2 regions of the Oceanobacillus luteolus genome follow, and region 2 is predicted to be linked to the other one. Evidence: riboswitches for the same ligand, from Rfam matches in the RefSeq annotation. Region 2 holds a riboswitch; the other holds the start of a gene.

Region 1 (10,242 bases), on a different contig from region 2:
GATGGAAGTGATGGAAATGGTATTTATTATTTGTTTGATCATTGGACTCGTTACAGCGTTTGTAGGTTCAATAATGGGTCTAGGTGGAGGAGTTATACTCGTTCCGACTCTTATATTGTTTGCCTCTATATCCGATGCTTTTGCTTGGGCAACTCCTCAAGCAATCGTCGGTATCTCTCTAATTGTCATGATATTTACGGGATTAGCTTCCACCTTATCTTATCTAAAGGTGAAGCGGGTGGATTATCGCACCGGTTTTCTTTTCATGATAGGGAGCATACCAGGAGGAATCATTGGGGCGTGGCTGAACCAATATGTCGAAGCAGAGACATTTCAGCTTTACTTCGGTATATTAATGATATTGATTGCAATGATATTATTTTTTAAAAAGAAAGAGCCTAGAACAGTGGATCTGACTGGGAAAGGTGTTCGGACTTTTGAGGTTAATGGTGAAAGATATCAATATAAGGTCCATGCAGTAGGAGCAATATTTCTGGCCCTGATCGTTGGGGTTCTATCTGGTTTATTTGGTATTGGTGGTGGTTCCATTATGGTACCAGCAATGATCCTCTTATTTGGTTTTCCAGTTCATATCGCTACAGCAACATCCATGTTTATGATTTTCTTCGTTAGTATTTTTAGCTCAGTGACACATATCGCTCTTGGACATATCGTTTGGGAATACGTATTGTTCTTCATTCCTGGAGCTTGGGTAGGTGGAAAGCTTGGTGCTAAAGTGAATCAAATGCTGTCCAGCAAAACATTGGAATGGATACTTCGACTGTTATTGATATTTATTGGAATTCGTATGATCATTCAAGGATTAGGCTAAGGAGCAAGATTCATGAAAGAAAATATTTATATATACTATACGAATGATTTACACAGTAATTTTACACAATGGCCCCGTACAGCTGGTTATTTGAAGGAAAAGAAAAGAATCCGCAGCTCTAAAGGGGAGGTCCATTATATAGTTGATGCTGGTGATCATATGGACCGGGTCGATCCCATTTCAGAGGCTACAATGGGAAAAGCGAATGTGGAATTAATGAACGAAGTCGGCTATGATGTCGTGACAATCGGCAATAATGAAGGTATCACTCTTGCTCATGATGATTTATACCATCTTTATGATGAAGCTGATTATCCAGTGGTTTGTGCTAATCTACAGCCAAAATCAGGCCAACCTCCAAAATGGTTGGTTGATACGAACATATTTGAGACAGATTCGGGAGTTCGTCTCGGTTTCATTGGATTGACAGCGCCGTTTACAGCTTTTTATGACCCGTTGGGTTGGACTGTAACCTCACCTTATGATGAACTGGAAACGAATTTGCTTGAATTAAGCGAGAAAACCGATATTATTATCCTGCTATCTCATTTAGGACTTAGTGAAGATCAAGAGATTGCCAGGAGGTTTTCGGAAATAGATGTTATTATCGGAGGACATACACATCATCTGCTACGAACAGGAGAATATGTAAATAATTGCCTGATTACTGCAGCGGGAAAGCACTGTGTATATGTAGGAGAAGTAATTTTAACCTATGATCATGAATCTGAACAAATATCGACGAAAGAGGCGTACGCTACGAATGTATCTGATCATCCAGTTGATCAGGGAACGGCAGTTTTGCTGGAGGAGCTTCAAGAGAAAGCGGACTTATTATTAGAGAAAGAAGTAGTCGTACTCGAGGAGCCACTAGATGTGGAATGGTATAAAGATACCCCGATTATGCAAGAATTGACAGATACAATCAGAATGTGGACAGATGCTGACGCTGCTTTATTAAATGCTGGCTTACTGCTTGGTGCATTGCCAAAGGGTCCCATTACGTATGGGGATGTTCACCGGATATGTCCTCACCCAATTAATCCTGTCGTTGTCCAACTAAAAGGTGACGAATTGATTGAAGTTATTCGTGCCTCGCTAAAAAGAGATTTTATGGAGTTTGAGCTGAAGGGATTTGGATTCAGAGGAGAAGTGATAGGGAGAATGCTATTCTCCGGACTTTCCATTAATATAAGGACTAATCCTGACGGCACAGAGGCGGTAACGGAAGTGACTTTTTCAGATGGGACCCCTGTGGATAAACAAAAAGCATATCGAATCGCGACAGCAGATACTTTTACATTCGGACGCCTGCTACCAGAGATAGCGAAATCAGAGAAGAAAGATTATTTCCTGCCAGAGTTCTTGAGAGATCTATTGTTGGAAACATTGAAAAGAAAAGCGTTGCAGCGGTAATAACTCATTGAATTTGTGTCTTATTGCTTCTGGTAATAATAATCGTTTAAGACAGATGTATCAGTGACAAGAAGGTCCATTATTGCATAACTTAATTATGTATATAAAGGAGGCCTTCTTAGATGATTACTGTTAATCCAATCGAGATTGAAGGGATGCAGTTCACTGCAGTAAGTGTAGAACTGCCAAAAACTACTCTTCTGACGGTATCAAATGAAGTTGGTTACATTATGTGTGCAGCTTTGGACGTAGATATTTTCAACGAAATCCCTAAATTGCAAGAAAGAAAAGTGGTTGCAGGAAGAGCTGTAGGTGTACGGACGATTGAACAGTTACTTGATGCTCCATTAGAGAAAGTTACAGATGCTTCAAGAGAATATGGTTGGAAAGAAGGAATAACAGGAAGGGAAGCACTTCTACTCATTTCTTAAGTCTATTCCCTGAAGGATTTCACTTCAGGGAATAGACTTTTTTAGTTTCTATCGATGAAGAACACCCAATATCAAAAGGAAGAAATAGTCCGTGTGAGATTACGTACTGGATGAAGAGAGCTGAAGTCGTAAACCTGAGCTGGCGGAACACATCTATTTTTGTGCTAGTCTATCTCCCTAAATATGTGCATAAATATGACATAAGGGGGTTGTAGCATGCGTAAAAGAAGATACCCAAAGAAATTTAGTTCACCTCCAACGCAATTGATTCTATTGTTGACAATCGTTATATTTACAATCGCGGTTCTTGGCAGTATCGCATTGATCGATAGGGGAATAAAGCCCACGTTAATGGACATTGCCAAAGAAAAAACGAACGAATTTGCCACTCGAGCCATCAATCGTGCGGTCAGCTTTACTGAAGACTATGATTTTACGGACATAGCAACGATTGAATATGATAATAATGGGAAAGTTGCCACCTATTCACCAAAGTCAGATGCACTTAGTGAAATTAATCGGCATGCAACCCAACGAATTGAGGAGTATTTTAATCGATTAAATCATGGTGATCCGATTTTACATGACGAAGAAGACAGGTATGATTACACGAATGGGATAGAGGAACGACTTTATGAAGACCCTACTTTAGTCGAAATTCCACTTGGTCAAGTGACAGGGAACACGGTGCTTGCAAACCTCGGTCCTAGAATTCCAATCAATTTAGAAATAATTGGTACCGTTCGGACAAATATTACTTGGGAGCAAATGGAATTTGGTATTAACGGTCTTTGGATTTCTTTTTATTTAAATGTTGAAGCTGATGTGCAAGTGATTGTTCCATTTTCTTCCGATTTAACGACGGTGACTTCCCAAATCTATATAGATGGGGCTGCATTGATGGGCGAAGTACCTGATTTTTATGGTGGTGGAACACCTCCATCCATTGCTGTTCCGAAAGAGGATATTCAGACGGACTTGCAGAATGAGTAATAATTTAGTATAGTGGTTTCAGAACTTAATAGCAGCCTTATCCGATCGGTGAGGTAGAGGTGCAGGTAATATGAGTAACTAACAGGAGAATGACAACGATGATGGTTAGTAAAAGGATTATTTGCCGAAGCGTAATAAGCGTCATCTTATTATTTGCTGGTATGTCTTTGAATAAGAGGCTTACTGTCATGCTGAAACATGGCATGGAGAACTACTGATCGAAATGGAGATAACGTATATTGTTACATATAAACAATGATGGTTATTTTCTGTCATTGTTTTTTATTTGACTATGTACCTTCCGTTCGTTCAAAAGTACTCTATGCTTCTAAAAAAATAAATGGGGGAAATCGAAATGGTAGGTACATTTTTTTCTATAATACCTGCACTGGTAATGCTTGTATTAGTAATAGTTACAAAAAGGGTCTTACTTTCACTTGGAGTCGGAATTGTACTTGGTGCATTATTTATTCATAACTTTAACATTCTAGGATCTATACAAGAAGTTTGGGGAGTTTTTTACGAAATATTTGTATCTGAAGGAGAGCTCAATCTAGGAAACATTTTGTTAATTTCCTTCCTGCTATTGTTAGGGGTTATGACAGCGTTTCTCCAAGGATCTGGTGGAAGCAGAGCTTTTGGAAACTGGATGCTTAAAAGGGTGAAAACCCGTGCTGGTGCAAAAATCATGACAGCCATACTAGGTATAATTATTTTTATCGATGATTACTTTGCGAGTTTGGCGGTAGGTCAAATAGCTAGACCTGTTACTGATCGTCAAAAAATCTCTCGCGCTAAACTGGCATATATAATCGACTCGACGGCAGCACCTATCACAGTCCTTTCACCAATCTCAAGCTGGGGAGCATTTATTATTGGTTTATTGGGTTCGATTTTTGTAGCGAATGGAATTACAGACATCCAACCAATTGAAGGATTTATTCGGATGATTCCAATGAATCTATATGCAATATCTGCAATCTTGCTTGTGTTTCTTGTAGCATATTTAAAAGTTGATATCGGACCGATGCGAATTCATGAAGAGCGTGCTCAGAAAACTGGGGAATTGATTGATCCGGAAAACAGTAAAGTTCCTGGTGATTTAGGTGACACTATTGAAGCTCATCCTAAAGGAAAAGTATACCATTTAATTTTGCCGATCCTTGTTCTTGTCTTAGCAACTGTAACTGCTATGCTAGTTACAGGAGCTCGAGCTTCGGAGGGTGAAGTGACAATCCTTTCTATGTTTGCAAACACGGATGTCAACTTGTCCTTATTCATAGGTGGAGCAATATCTGTTCTGTTTGCACTCATTCTCCATATGATTCATAGTGCTCCTAAAGCAAGTGTAATGAATATTTTTATCCAAGGTATGAAATCCATGCTTCCGGCAATTTATATACTCATCTTGGCATGGATGATTGGATCAATTATCTCATCATTGGAAACGGGGACTTATTTAGCCCAGTTACTTAATAATGCAAATATCAGCGGTGTATTTCTACCAGTATTATTCTTTGTTATTTCGGGAATTATGGCTCTTGCAACTGGAACATCGTGGGGTACATTTACAATTATGCTTGCAATCGGGGCTGAAGTTTCTGCAGTGATTGATATTAACTTACTATTACCTACTTTGGCTGCTGTATTGGCTGGAGCTGTGTTTGGGGATCATTGTTCACCAATTTCAGATACCACCATTCTTTCAGCGACCGGAGCAGGTGCAAATCACATCGATCACGTATTGACACAGCTTCCTTATGCAATAATTGCAGCTGTTGTGTCCATTGTTGGGTACTTACTCATGGGATTACTTGAAATGACAATCTTACCATTGATAATTACACTCGTTATCGTTTTAGTAATTGGGTTTGTGATTCATAGCAGAAATACAAAAAATGCTTAATACAAAACGTACTTTTCTTTAACTAAGAAAAGTACGTTTTTTTGCATTTTAAGCAGTCATAATACTGTTTAACTTTGTTAGAAACTTACATAATATTTCAGAATAATTTATAGATATTAAATATTCTTTGACTATATCGATGATAAATTATATAATACAAGCATAAATATCTGAAAAGATATAATAATTAAAAGATTCCTTCGTGTATTTTGTATGAAGGGGCCGAAAAGGGAGGTATTACTATGGAAACACGTTCTCAATGGGGAACAAGGGCGGGGTTTATTTTAGCAGCTGTCGGTTCAGCAATAGGTCTGGGGAATATATGGCGATTCCCTGCAGTGGCTTATGAGAATGGTGGAGGAGCATTTTTTATCCCGTATTTATTTGCACTATTGACCGCCGGAATACCAATACTTATCATGGAGTTTACGATGGGACATAAGTATCGCGGGTCTGCACCATTAACTTTTAGAAGGATGAATAAGAAAACTGAATTCATCGGTTGGTGGGGAGTTCTAGTAGCTTTCGTCATTTCCACCTACTATTCCGTCATTATCGCCTGGGCAATTTCTTATGCTTATTTCTCTTTATCGCTTGCATGGGGTTCAGACACAGAAGGATTTTTGTTTGGCGATTATTTGAAATTGGCTGAAGTTCCGGGCCAAGTAGGAAGTATGGTTCCAGGAGTTTTATTCCCGCTAATTCTAGTTTGGGCAATTGTATTATTTATTCTATATCGTGGGGTTAGTAAAGGAATTGAATTGGCAAACCGTATTTTCATCCCTGCATTAGTGATCATCTTTCTCATAATTGTAGTACGTGCAGTTACTCTACCAGGAGCGTTAAGTGGTTTGGATGCATTCTTCAAGCCAGATTTTAGTCAAATATTGTCACCTGAAGTTTGGATTGCAGCTTACGGTCAAATTTTCTTCAGTCTTTCCATAGCATTTGCCATTATGATTACGTATTCCAGTTATTTGTCACGAAAATCAGATATTACGAATAACGCCTTTATCGTCGGCTTTGGAAACTCAGGATTTGAACTACTGGCTGGTATTGGAGTATTTGGAATTTTAGGTTTCATGGCCACACAAGCTAATGTGCCGATTGATGAAGTGGTTAGTGGGGGAGTTGGTCTTGCATTTGTAGCATTCCCTGCAATCATCAACGAGTTCCCGGCCATGAAGGAGCTATTTGGATTGTTATTCTTCTTGTCCCTAACTTTAGCAGGTCTAACTTCATTAATATCCATTACCGAGACATATGTGGCAGGAATGGTTGATAAGTTTAATTTGTCACGAGGAAAATCGGTACTATTTGGAGGAGGAGTTGCCGCAATTATCTCCTTATTGTTTGCGACACAGGGAGGACTATTTTTCCTTGATGTAGTGGATTATTTCATTAATCAATTTGGAGTCGCTTTCATTGGATTGGTTGAAGTTATATTAATTGCTTGGATTTTACGCGAACTTAAAGGGCTTAAAGATCATGCAAATCCAATCTCCGACATACGACTTGGATCATGGTGGACCATTAGTTTAGGTTTGATTACACCTATTGTAATGGGATATATGATGATTGGTTTATTTAAACAAAATCTTACAGAAAACTATGAAGGATACTCTGACACGTTTATTCTATTTGGTGGTTGGACCGTGGCTGGATTAGCTTTACTTATAGGTATTCTCATGTCCATGACAAAATGGAAAGCAAATGTAGATGAAAACGTAGATTACCTAGACGAGAGGGAGGCTAAATAATGAGTGCTTCATCGATTGTAGTCATGATTATTGGAATGGTCATTCTTTGGGGTGGTTTAGCAGCAAGTATTTGGAATGCGTTCAGAAAACAAAAGGATACAAATTAATAAAAAACCAGTGGGATCACTCCCGCTGGTTCTTTAACGATTATTTCTTGCCATCCTTTCCCATTTCCTTAGATATGGGTAAGGATCAAAAGACCATTCCTTATATCCATCATCTTTGTACATTCCATAATGGAGATGTGGAGGGAATTTGCCGGACGTACCTGGAGGACCGTAACCGCTTGAACCGACACTACCGAGTATATCGCCTGGTTGTACGATGGTTCCGACCTTGATGTCTTCATTAAAACCACTCATATGGGCGTAATAATGATAAATATTGTAGATATCACGGATCCCGATACGCCAGCCTCCAAACCGATTCCAACCCATCATTTCCACAACACCATAGGTGGTTGATTTGATTGGTGTCCCATAGTCCGCAAAAATATCCGTACCTTCATGGATTCTCAGTCCGCCGTAGCCTCTTCTATCTCCCCAAGTATTCCGGTAACTGTAGTTGTAGTTGATATCCACAGGGAAATCTCGATTAGTCAAATTTATCTCATTGAACTTCTCAAATACTCGTGCAGTATTCATAATTGATTTTACTGTTAAGTCCCGTTTATAATGCTTCCAGAGTGCCACTTTAATATCATCACTTGTAGGTCCTTCATCGAGCAGTAGCATGGCTAGTGTGTACATAATATCTTCATCTTCGTCAAGGCTTGCAATTCCGTCTCCATTTCCATCTTGTCCTATTCCATCGAAAAGTTTGATGATATGAATATCGGCATTCTGTGTATAGTTACCGATACCATACCAACTGTCTTCATCAAATTCAACGGAGATTACTTGTTCTTCCTCGCTCGAAGGTTTTTTGTTACGTTCATAGTTATCAATTGCTGCAAAATAGTACCAAGGAATCTGCGAGAGTGCTTCCATCTTTTGAAATAATGCTTTTCGCTCCTTATAAACAGAATCTTCATTCTCAGCGAAGACATAAGAGGAACTTAACCAAAATAAAAGGAATGCGAAACTAAACAAGGATATTTGCTTGGGGAGCAAGAAGATCACCTCCGTTTTGGATCATGGTTTTCCTCTGCAATTCCGTTTATTAATCGCTCGATAACTTTGTGGTTCTCCTTATCATTTGTAGTTTCTAAATGTAAACTATGGATTTCATCCATATGGTAAGGATTTGATGTTGTATATACTTCATAGAAACTTGGCAAAATGGAACGAGCGGTTTTTTTCGCGATATCTGCTGCTTCATTTTCATTCAAGTCAGGGTTTTTATCAAAGGCGATGATAACTTCCTCATCGGTGACAAGTGTGGCTACTTCATTAAAATCACCTGTTTGAAGTATTGTCTTTGTTATCATATTGGCTGTTTCTTCACGGTCGATGGTATATTCTTCATTATTTTGATCTACACTGTATTCTTCCTTTGTATACCTTACATAGCCAAGCTTCGTGCTTCGTCCTTCATCTTGCGACCCATTATGATCATTTGGATTCAGTATTTCCAGTTGCTCATCGTCTGTACTTTGTAATTGTTGGCAACCAATACTTAACATTAATAAACATACCGATACAACTGAATATATGAACTTCTTCATATTTTTCCTCCTTCAACCCCTTTTGTGCTTTAGTGTGGGTTAATGGAAAGAAATCATACATAGAAATATTTCACTTCTTTCATTCATATGGTAAACTAATGGAAGGCAATGGGGGTGGCGACTTGTTCGAATTGAACGGAAAACATTATGAACTGATTGAAAACGTCAAGGACGGTTTTCAAGAAGAAGCAATTAAAGAAAGATATGCGGATATTCTTGCGAAGTACGATTATATTGTTGGTGATTGGGGTTATGACCAACTACGGATGAAAGGTTTTTATCATGACAGAAACTCCAAGGCACCTATCGATTCTAAAATAAGCACAGTTCAAGATTATATTTTAGAGCATTGTAACTTTGGGTGCGCTTATTTTGTCTTGAAGAAAATCACAAAATAAAACATAGCCGTTCATAAAATTAAACGGCTACGTTTTATTTTTTTCATCATGAATAGGATGGGCACCGTCGGCCTGTCTAGGGAGATCGTCATGCTGCGACTTATGAGGAAAAACATATGCGCTTTCCCGATATTGACCTTCTTCCCAAGGGGTGGATTTCCCCTCCACTGGTACTGCTTCATTAATGGCTGAGCCATATGCCCCTTCAGGAAATTCCTCTGGAATGAGTTGATTTTTCATTCTTCTGCTGCTTATCATATCGTAATATTTTCTCTTTTCTTCTCTCATAGAAAAAGCTCCTTTCTGACTGTAGCTTTTGTCAGAAAGGAGTTTCTCATGTCAAAATTAATTTGGAAGTTTAAGGTTAATCTAATCTTTTACAGCGATTGTAGCCGTGGAATTTCCTCTCGATAATCGAGCCGAGGCGGAAAATGGCATTTTCATTTCCTGTTGAGCTGATGATTTGGATACTGATCGGCATCCCATTTTCATCTCTGCCGACTGGTAAAGTCAATGCCGGCAACCCCCAAACATTTGCATAGGCGACATAAGGCATAAATTGTAAAAACGTCTTGCGGATTGAGAATATCTCTTTGAAAACCTGACCGTGAGCAGGAGCGGTCGTATGGTATACAGGTAAAATAAGCAAACGGTTACTTAAATAGTCATCCAACCATTCATCGCCACGATTAATGGTTTCTTTAATTTCATTTATTCGTCGTCTTGACGGCTTAAACATTTTGGAACCTAATATTGCCCAAGAAAGATATGGATGAACTTTACTATTTTTTGTAATTCGTTCTCGCATATACGAACGGAACACAGGGGACCGGTCATGAC
Region 2 (10,242 bases):
TAGAACGTATTCAAGAGGGGAATATATTTATACAGAAACCAAATATTATGATGTATACCGAGATTTACGAATTGATTTTAGCCGCGTGCCGGTGGACGCTTCTGAGAAAATGGATGACAAATTGATGGATAAACTGGAACCTTATCAATATAGTGATCTTAAAGATTTTAAGACCCCTTACCTTGCCGGCTACATTGCCGAAAAATATAATTACGATGCAAAAGAACTGTTTCCCCGAGTAAAGGAAAAAATGAATAAACCTTTGGACGACTTCATCCGCTCCACTGTCAGCGGCTATACATCTGTAAGGTACAAAAATAAAAACATCACTACAAAAAGCAGGAAAAGTCTTTACACGATGCTCCCAGTTTGGATGGTATACTATGATTACGATCAATCAGAACATATTTTTGCCATGAACGGCCAAACAGGGAAAGTTGTCGGGAAGCCTCCGTTAAGTAAAGGAAAAATTGCAGCCTGGTTTGGTGGAATTGCTGGTGGATCGTTCTTGCTGATGAAAATCATCTCCTTTATTGTAACGGGAGGTGGCATTCTCTAATGAAACTTTTATGGAAAACTTCTATTTTGTTTACATTTCTATTTTTCCTATTAATCTCTCCTGCCCTTGCCGATGTACAGCGAATCTATGATCACGCAGATCTGCTTACAGATGAACAAGTGCAAGAATTAGAGAAGCAAGCAGCAAACTACTTTGAAGAATGGAATACGGATTTTATCATCATAACGACAGAAGATACTAACGGGAAGACAATTATGAAGTATATGCAGGATTTTACTGATGAATTAAAAGATGAATTTAATCGCCAAGAGGATAATATGGCCGTCATCACAATAGATATGGATTCTCGTATGGTAGATATTGCTGGATTTGGTATCGCAGAAAAATATATTGATGACGAAAGAATCGAATTGATTCTTGATCATGTTACGCCTTATTTCTCTCAGGGCGACTATTATAAAGCATTCAAACTCTTTTTTGAAAAAGCAGATGAATATTTAGATATTCGACCTGGGGTAAATCCAGAGTCAGTCTTTTTTAATACCTTTTTCCAACTTGCAGTTGCAGTTGTCTTGGCAGCAATTATCGTATTTTTAATGGCCTATACTTCTGGTGGAAGAGTTACCGTAACAAGTGGAACTTATTTAAATCGCAGTAGCTCTAGAATAATCAGTAAGCGGGATCGGTATTTAAGAAAAACCGTAACTAGAAGGAAAAAGCCATCTGCAAATAATAACGGGGGTGGAGGTGGTTTCCGTGGCGGTGGTGGCGGAATCACCGGCGCTGGTAGATCACATAGTGGCGGTAGAAGAGGATTTTAAACGGAAAAAAATCGAAAGGATGAGAGTGATGTCTTTTTTTAGAAATCAATTAGCGGATATAGTAGAATGGCAAGAATTTAGAGACGATATGATCTTTTGGAAATGGCCGAACCGAGAAATAAAACGGGGAAGCCGTTTGATGATTGGTCCTGGTCAAGATGCAATTTTTATTAATAACGGAAAAATAGAAGGAATCTTCAAAGATGATGGAGAGTACAACATTGAATCGGAAATCATTCCCTTCCTTTCTACATTGAAAGGATTTAAATTTGGCTTTCGAACTGGGCTAAGAGTGGAAGTTCTATTCGTGAACACGAAACAATTCACTGTAAAATGGGGTACAAAAAATCCGATTAATATTCCATCCCCTTCCCCTGCTATGCCAGGTGGAATTCCTATTCGTGCAAATGGTACGTTTAATTTTAAGGTGAATGATTATGTGCGATTGATTGAGAATGTTGCAGGTGTGAAGAAGCGTTATTTAGTAGAAGATGTCAAAATTCGAATTACATCCGTACTTGATCAGTTATTGATGAAATGGATCGTTAAAGAAGGTAAGGATTTATTTAATCTGAAAATCAACGCTTCCGAAATATCCCAAGGTATTAAAGAAGATCTTGATATGGAAATCTATGATCTTGGACTTACAATCACTGGATTCAATGTCAGCAGCTTTAATTATCCTAAAGAAATTCAGGATAGAGTTCAGAAAGCAGCAGCGCTCGGTATGATTGGCGATGTCAGTAAATACCAACAAATAGAAATGACCGATGGTATTGCGTCAGGTAAAGTGAAAAGTAGTGGTACCGCTTCTGATATGGTCGGAATGATGATGGGCATGAATGTAGCCAACGAAATGATGAAAAATATGAAGCAAAATCAAGATCCAGGAACGGAACAGAAGCAAGCCAAACAAGCCCCAGCTTCACCGGATTCCGGTAATTCTAGCAAACCAAACTTCTGTCCAAACTGTGGTCAAAAAGTTGATGGTGCCAATTTCTGTCCGAACTGTGGACAAAAATTATAACAAATCTCTCACGTTTCGTTGCATCATAGAAAAAAACAAGTCAGCTTAGAGCTGACTTGTTTTTTATTGTATCGTAACTTTCACTTTGCGTACGCCCCAATTTTTTGCGGCTTTTTCTGATGAGAGGAATACATCAATTTTATTTCCTCGAATCGCACTGCCTGTATCCCCTGCTATAGCATAGCCATAGCCTTCTACATGAACAAGTGAATGTAATGGGATGACATCTGGATCAACTGCAATTACTTTTGCGTCTGGATTTTCTTTTAAGTTAATTCCCGTGCTTGTTACACCGGAACATCCTTTACAATCAGCAGTATAAGCAGTTGCTGTAACGGTGAAGCTTTTGGACTCAGCTTTCTCTTCCTTTTTTACATTTTTGGCCGATTCATTACTGGATCGCTTGGAAGAGTCACTTTTTGCATTACTAGTTTTTTGTTCAACTTTCGCAACCTGAACAAGCTTAGAGCCGTTCTGCTTTTCCTTTTTAGCTTCTTCTGCTTTTTGTTTTTCAATCGCTGCTAAACGACGTTTCTCTCTTTCCTCACGTTCTTTTTTAGCTGCTTCTGCAATATCTGCCAACACTTTTTCTTCCATTGATTTCAGTTGACTATCCTCTGTCTCCAGCTCTTCTACATAAGCAATCAACTCTTGTTGTTTGGCTTCGACAGCTTCTTGCGCTTTTTCCTGTTCACGCTTCTCTTTTTCGATGCTCACCAGTTTTTCTTCTTGTTCGGCATGCATCTCATTCAATTCATCTAACTTTTCCATTCTGGTCATCTGATGAGCTTCTACTAATTCCATATCTGATTCAAGCTCTTCCATTAAACTTGTATCAGAATCCATAATTTGATTGACAGCGGTCAAACGACTGATGAAATCACCAAAACTTTTGGCACCAAAGAGTACTTCGATATAGTTTACTAGACCACCAGACTTTTGATACGATGCTGCTCTATCCTTTAAGATATCAAATCGTTGTTCAATGCTTAATTTTAATTCTTCAATTTCTTCTTGCAAGGTAGAGATTTCTTCTATTGTCACTTCTATATCATATGTAATTTCATCTACCCTAGCTTGTTTTTCACTTAATAGCTCGTCCAATCGGATGACTTCTTCATTTAATGCTTGCAACTCATCATATAATTCATTAATTCTTTGCTCTTGTACTGATAAATTTTTCTCTATTTCTTTTCTTTCTTTCTGTATCTCTTCCAATTCAGCCCCATTCGTAGCAAAGACATCAACTGTAAATATTGATTGGAATAAAATTAGAGAAGCTATTAAGGTAAAAATCCTAGTTTTCTTCCGCAAACTTTTTCCCCCATTTCCATAGATTTCTTGTTAGGAATCTATGGTATGAAGTATAACATTGGAAAATAACAATTTGATTATGCTTATATTACAATTAGATTTCAGCGCAAGACAAAAAATGACAAAAGCCACGCATATTATATATATACGTGGCTGAAGTTGTTATTAAAAGAATCAATTTGCCGACTTGAATTCTTCCATCACATTAGTTAGATTTTGCTTTTCGTCTACCGTTAACTCAACTAATGGCAAACGTACACCGCCTACCTCTATTCCCGCCTCATTCAATGCTGACTTGACAGGGGCAGGACTAGGTGCTTGGAACAAGACATCTATTACCGGTAGAATACGTCGATGCTGCTTTGCCGCTTGTTCATTTTCACCAGCTAAAAAGCTATTTATCATACTCCTCATTTCATTACCAATAACATGGGCTGCAACAGATACTACTCCCATTCCACCGATTGCAAGCATTGGAACCGTCATGCCGTCATCTCCGCTATACACACTGAAGTCATCCGCAGTTTTTTGAATGATTTCTGCTGCTGCATCAAGATCTCCGCTTGCTTCCTTGACGGATACAATATTTTCAATTTCAGCTAAACGAATGATTGTTTCCGGTGTCATATTGACAGATGTTCTCCCTGGGATATTGTAGAGCATAATGGGCAATGCAGTACTTGCTGCAATTTGGCTAAAATGTTCATATAAACCCTGCTGCGAAGGTTTATTATAATAAGGGGTCACGAGCATAATACCGTCTACACCAACTTGTTCTGCCTCTTTCGTTAATTCAATTGTTTCTCTTGTGTTGTTTGAACCCGTTCCTGCGAGTACCGGAATCCTGCCATCTACTTCTTTTACAACAACATTGAATAAGTCCACTTTCTCCTTACTCGTTAAGGTTGGCGATTCACCGGTAGTACCCGCTACTACTAAGCCATCCGTACCAGTAGCTATTAAATGTTCAATTAAAGCTGAAGTTCTGGAATAGTCGATTTCTCCTTGTTCATCAAATGGTGTCACCATCGCTGTTAGTAATCTTCCAAAATTCATGTCACTCACAACCCTTTCTTTTCATATCTAGTCAAAATAAAAAGCAATAACGGTGGGCCGCTATTGCTTGTTGAACATTTTAGTTCTTTCTGCCTGATAGCGCACCATATAGTTACCTATATGACAGATCTATATCTTTTCGACATAGACCCAGCATCGGGAAGAGTGAGTTTCCTTCTGCTTCGGCAAATTCCCCTTTCCTTATGGTTCGACGGATCTCATTCATCCTCCCCATAAGTACTGATGGTCTTTGCAACCTCTATCTTATTATAAGAAATAAGAGATATTTAATTGTTACCCTACTATAACAAACATAGGGAAAAATAACAAGCAGTAGCAGCTGATTATCCCTTTCCCTCTATGTTATGTCAATAGTAATTCGGTTGTGCCTATAATTTATAAGATTCGCTCACCAAACAATGAACCGACCAAATCAACCGCCAGTTGTCCTGTCTTATTCCGTTCATCCAAAATCGGATTGACTTCCACAAACTCAGCAGAAGTGATCATCTGTGATTCTGCTAATAATTCCATTGCCAAATGTGCCTCTCGGGTTGTGACACCACCTGCAACTGGGGTACCAACTCCAGGCGCATATAGAGGGTCTAAACCGTCCAGATCAAATGATAGGTGCACCCCATCCACTCCATTGTTTCTAAAATAAGCAATGGTCTCCTCAATTATCGATGACATGCCAACACGATCGATTTCATGCATCGTATAAACTTTAATTCCTTTTTCTTTGATTAGGTTCTTTTCACCTTCATCTAATGAACGCGCTCCAATGATCACTACATTTTCCGGTTCAACCTTTGGAGTGAATCCACCTATATCTGTAAGCTTCTTTTCACCTAATCCGATTGATGCGGCTAGTGGCATTCCATGGATATTTCCAGAAGGCGATGTTTCAGGTGTATTTAAATCCCCATGGGCATCAAACCAAATAACCCCTAACCGCTTCCGAAATTTAGTAACACCCGCTAATGTTCCAATTGCAATACTGTGATCGCCACCAAGTATCAATGGAAATGAATTCGCCTTCATCACCCCTTCGACTTTTGCCATTAATTGTTCACTTGATTTTACAACAGCTGTCAAGTTCCTTATTCCCGTTTGTGGATCAGTCTCCAAACGATCTCTTCCAATTTGAACATCACCTAAATCATCTACATGGAAACCGTTATTTTCAAGACGCTCGACGATGTCGGCATAGCGAATGGCACTTGGACCCATATCTACACCACGTCTCAGTTGCCCTAAATCCATCGGCATCCCAATAATCGATATTTTTTTCATGTATACTCCTCCTGCCAAAAAATATGTATCTTTCTTATAATTTGCATTAAATCTATTAAACTGTCAATTTACATGTCATAGGATAAAAAAATACCACAGTCAGAAAACTGTGGTATATGTTCCGTTACCTTTTTCTACAATTTATTTAACACGTTATAGATTCGCTCTAATGCCCAGTCCAAGTTCTCTTTTGTGATGATGAGTGGTGGAGCAAAACGAATTGTATTCTCATGGGTCTCTTTACAGAGGACTCCTTCTAATTTCAGTTTTTCACAAAACTCTCTAACAGGATGGTTAAATTCCACACCTATGAAAAGACCACGGGCACGAACTTCTACTAAGTCAGAATTATTTATTTTTCTAAGACCTTCTGCAAAATACTCGCCAAGTTGCTGTGATTTTTCCACCAATTTTTCTTCCTCAATAACATCAATAGCTGCAATGGAAACAGCACACGCTAAAGGATTGCCACCAAAGGTCGATCCATGTGAACCAGGTGTGAATACATCCATTATTTCTTTGTTGGCTGCAATTGCAGAGACTGGTATGACACCACCTCCAAGAGCCTTACCCATCACATAAATATCTGGTTCGATCGATTCCCATTCACAGGCAAACATCTTTCCGGTACGAGCTAATCCAGTCTGTACTTCATCAGCAACAAACAATACTTGATTCTCATCACAAATCTGCCGTATTTCTCGTAAATACCCTTCAGGAGGTATAATAATACCAGCTTCTCCTTGAATCGGCTCTACTATCACTGCTGCTGTATTCGGAGTAATTGCCTTGCGAATCTCTTCTGCATCGCCAAAGGGAACTTTTATAATACCAGGAACGAATGGCCCAAAGTTTTTCGTCGCAGTCTCGTCTGTAGATAATGATATGGAATTAATCGAACGGCCATGGAAATTTCCATCTGCTGCAATGACCTCTGCAGAATCAGCTGCTACACCTTTTACCTCATAAGCCCAGCGGCGTGCAGCTTTAATTGCAGTTTCTACTGCTTCAACACCGGTGTTCATCGGTAATACTTTATCTTTGCCCGTTAGTTTGGCTACCCTTTCTGTCCACTTTCCCAATATATCATTATGGAACGCTCGGGAAGTCAGCGTCACTTTGTCTGCCTGGTCCTTTAAAGCTTGAATAATCTTTGGGTGTCGATGTCCTTGGTTTAATGCTGAATAGGCACTAAGCATATCCATATACTTGTTTCCTTCTGGATCCGTTACCCAAACTCCTTCAGCCTCGGAAATAACAATAGGCAGTGGATGGTAATTCTCTGCACCATATTTTTCCGTTAATGTAATGATATCATCCGTTGTTTTTACCGTCATAAGACAATCCCCCTATGTATTAACATACATTTTCAAAAAGAATGATAATTTTGTTTAATTATATCATATATCATTATCGAAGGAAAAACTTCTGAAGAATTGAAAAGAGCATCTTATCTGCAATGCAGACAAGATGCTCTTTCTACTATTCATTTGATAATTTTAAGATATCAAGAAGTTTAAAGAATAAACTCACGACAATTGCAACCACTGTTGCAAGCCCCATACCAGTAAGTCCAACTGTACCGATATCCAAACTTGCTCCACTAACTCCAATTCCTAATACCACACATGTCAAGATGACATTTTGTGAGTTGCTATAGTCAATTTTCGCTTCAACTAACATACGAAGACCACTAACTGCAATAATTCCAAAGAGCAATAGGGATATTCCTCCCATAACTGGAGTAGGAATGGAGGAGATTAGCGCTGCAAGTTTTCCACAGAAGGAAAGAATGACTGCTATTAAAGCTGCTCCACCGATCACCCATGTAGAATAAACTTTCGTAATTGCCAGTACACCAATATTTTCACCGTATGTTGTATTTGGTGTTGAACCGAAGAAACTGGAAATCATAGTTGAAATACCATTACCGAATAATGAACGGTCCAATCCTGGCTCTTTGACCAAATCTTTATTTACAATATTCCCGGTTACAACCAAGTGACCGATATGTTCAGGTATCAACACTAGCGCTGCAGGAAGAATGATTAAAATATCAGACCAATTAAATTCGATTTGATAGTAGGTCGGCATTTGAATCCAAGCAGCTTCTTTTACCGCAGTATAGTCAACAATGCCGTAAATCGTTGCAATAACGTACCCTGTCACAATTCCCAATAAAATAGGGATAATCTTTAAAAAACCTCGCATGGTAACCCAGTAAACAATAGTTGCACCTAGTGTCAATAGCGAAACTGTTATCGCAGTAGTATCTCTAGGTGTATCAGGTGCAGCAATTAATCCAGCCATATCAGCGGCTACTGGAACCAATTCAAGACCAATTACAGCAACAATCGCACCCATGGCAGCCGGTGGGAATATCACATTAATCCAATTTGTTCCGGCAAATTTAACGATGAGTCCTACAAGAACTAGAACTAAACCGACAACAAAGAATCCGCCAAGTGCTGCACCGTAACCTCCACCTTGTGTCAATACAACGGTTACTGGTGAAATAAATGCAAAACTTGAACCTAAATAAGCAGGAATTTTTCCTTTTGTGATGAAAATATATAATAATGTTCCAATACCATTCATTAATAAGACCGTTGCAGGATCGACTCCAAATAAGATTGGTACAAGTACGGTGGAACCAAACATTGCGAATAAGTGCTGTAAACTTAATGGAAAACTTTGTAATAATGGTAAGCGTTCATCAACGCCAATTTCTCGATGTTTCATCTTTTCTCTCCTCGCTCTTTATGAAGTATTTCTTGGTCGGGTGTTTTACATGCCAAAATTGCACAAAAAAACACCCTGCCTTTATGTTCAGCAAGGTGCAGAATTATATTAGTAAATGGTTGCACACCACTATACTATGGACTGCCCAATAAGACAATCCGATCCGCATCACCTTGCCAGCCTCACAGGACTGACTTAAAGGCAACTAATTATTTTACTAGACCTATTATGCCAAAGATGTACAAGGCAAGTCAAGCACTTTTTTTAATAAAACATTATTACACGTATAAAATCGGCTATATCCATAGATACTATAAATATATTTTACTAAAGTAAGGGGTTTTAACATTGAAGCATACGAAAGCACTTAGTATTAAATTCCTGTTTACCACGTCTATAATTATATTATTTTTGGCTTATTTTGATTCAAGCACACTGAGTCAGATGATCATGACTTCACTTATCATAACCGGAATTACGTATGTGACTGTTGATATACTTTTACTGCCTGTTTTAGGAAAACTCGCCGCTGCCATGGTGGACTTCGGATTATTATTTCTCAGTGTATGGCTGTTATCAGGGATTTTTCTCGGGCAAACAACAACCCTTGTTTTAACATCATTGTTCATAGCTTATGTACTCACTGCCTGTGAAAGCATATTCCATATCTATATGAAGAAAAGGGTATTACCGAGGAGATTAGCAACCATTATTCCATTTCCAACAATGAAATTGCAAGCGGAAATCAGTAAAGAAATATATCCTGACAAAGATGATAAAAAAAGTAATACCCAGTATTGATACTGGGTATTACTTCTGGAATAAAGCTTTGCAACGGTATATTGGTTGTCCCTTTGCAGAGAACTTCTCTTCATATTCTGTCATGATATTAAGTGGATCTTCATCCTTGTGTAAATCAAGACTCACTTCTTTAAGTAACATGCCATAGGCAGAAAAACTACATAAAGAATACTCAAAAAGGCCGCGATTATCTGTTTTAAATATAAGTTCCCCCTCTGAATGCAACACTTCCTGATATTGCTTCAAAAAGCTTGAATAAGTCAATCTGCGCTTCTCATGACGATTCTTCGGCCATGGGTCTGAAAAGTTCAAGTAGAGTGTTGAAATCTCATCGGTCTCGAAATAGTCCAATAAATGGCTGGCATCCGCATGAATTAGTAAGAGGTTATCCAGCTCAGCTTCCAACATCTTCTCTCCAGCAGTTACTACAATACTTTTTGCTACTTCCATTCCTATGAAATTAATATCTGGATGCTGCTTAGCCATCCCTACAATAAATTGACCCTTACCTGTCCCTATTTCAAGATGCAGGGGCTGTTCTTTTGAAAATAATTTTTGCCACTTTCCTTTATGTTCTGCGGGATTCTGTATGATTAGGTCCTGATGCTCATTTAAAAAATCATCAGCCCATGGTTTATAACGTTGACGCATTTCTTTATCCTTCC

What was found. Region 2 has a riboswitch for lysine ahead of dapA (4-hydroxy-tetrahydrodipicolinate synthase). Riboswitches for the same ligand answer to the same signal wherever they lie in the genome.
Region 1: another riboswitch for lysine. It lies ahead of ACFSBH_RS14925 (Na+/H+ antiporter NhaC family protein); the one in region 2 lies ahead of dapA (4-hydroxy-tetrahydrodipicolinate synthase).

The regions. Positions count from the first base shown of each region.
Region 1 is NZ_JBHUDE010000139.1:7,377-17,618, forward strand. It holds gene ACFSBH_RS14905 (sulfite exporter TauE/SafE family protein) at 17-832, shown strand; gene ACFSBH_RS14910 (bifunctional metallophosphatase/5'-nucleotidase) at 845-2,248, shown strand; gene ACFSBH_RS14915 (YunC family protein) at 2,371-2,679, shown strand; gene yunB (sporulation protein YunB) at 2,896-3,672, shown strand; lysine riboswitch at 3,719-3,894, shown strand; gene ACFSBH_RS14925 (Na+/H+ antiporter NhaC family protein) at 4,028-5,578, shown strand; gene ACFSBH_RS14930 (sodium-dependent transporter) at 5,821-7,338, shown strand; gene ACFSBH_RS14935 (methionine/alanine import family NSS transporter small subunit) at 7,338-7,445, shown strand; gene ACFSBH_RS14940 (M23 family metallopeptidase) at 7,479-8,429, opposite strand; gene ACFSBH_RS14945 (YhcN/YlaJ family sporulation lipoprotein) at 8,456-9,004, opposite strand; gene ACFSBH_RS14950 (YutD family protein) at 9,127-9,402, shown strand; gene ACFSBH_RS14955 (hypothetical protein) at 9,430-9,690, opposite strand; gene ACFSBH_RS14960 (amidase) at 9,767-10,242, opposite strand, start outside.
Region 2 is NZ_JBHUDE010000016.1:7,768-18,009, reverse strand. It holds gene ACFSBH_RS04215 (TFIIB-type zinc ribbon-containing protein) at 1-559, shown strand, start outside; gene ACFSBH_RS04210 (TPM domain-containing protein) at 559-1,341, shown strand; gene ACFSBH_RS04205 (SPFH domain-containing protein) at 1,370-2,368, shown strand; gene ACFSBH_RS04200 (PcsB-like coiled-coil domain-containing protein) at 2,432-3,682, opposite strand; gene dapA (4-hydroxy-tetrahydrodipicolinate synthase) at 3,857-4,738, opposite strand; lysine riboswitch at 4,828-5,008, opposite strand; gene rocF (arginase) at 5,135-6,034, opposite strand; gene ACFSBH_RS04185 (ornithine--oxo-acid transaminase) at 6,169-7,371, opposite strand; gene uraA (uracil permease) at 7,517-8,776, opposite strand; gene ACFSBH_RS04175 (YndM family protein) at 9,125-9,577, shown strand; gene trmB (tRNA (guanosine(46)-N7)-methyltransferase TrmB) at 9,587-10,228, opposite strand.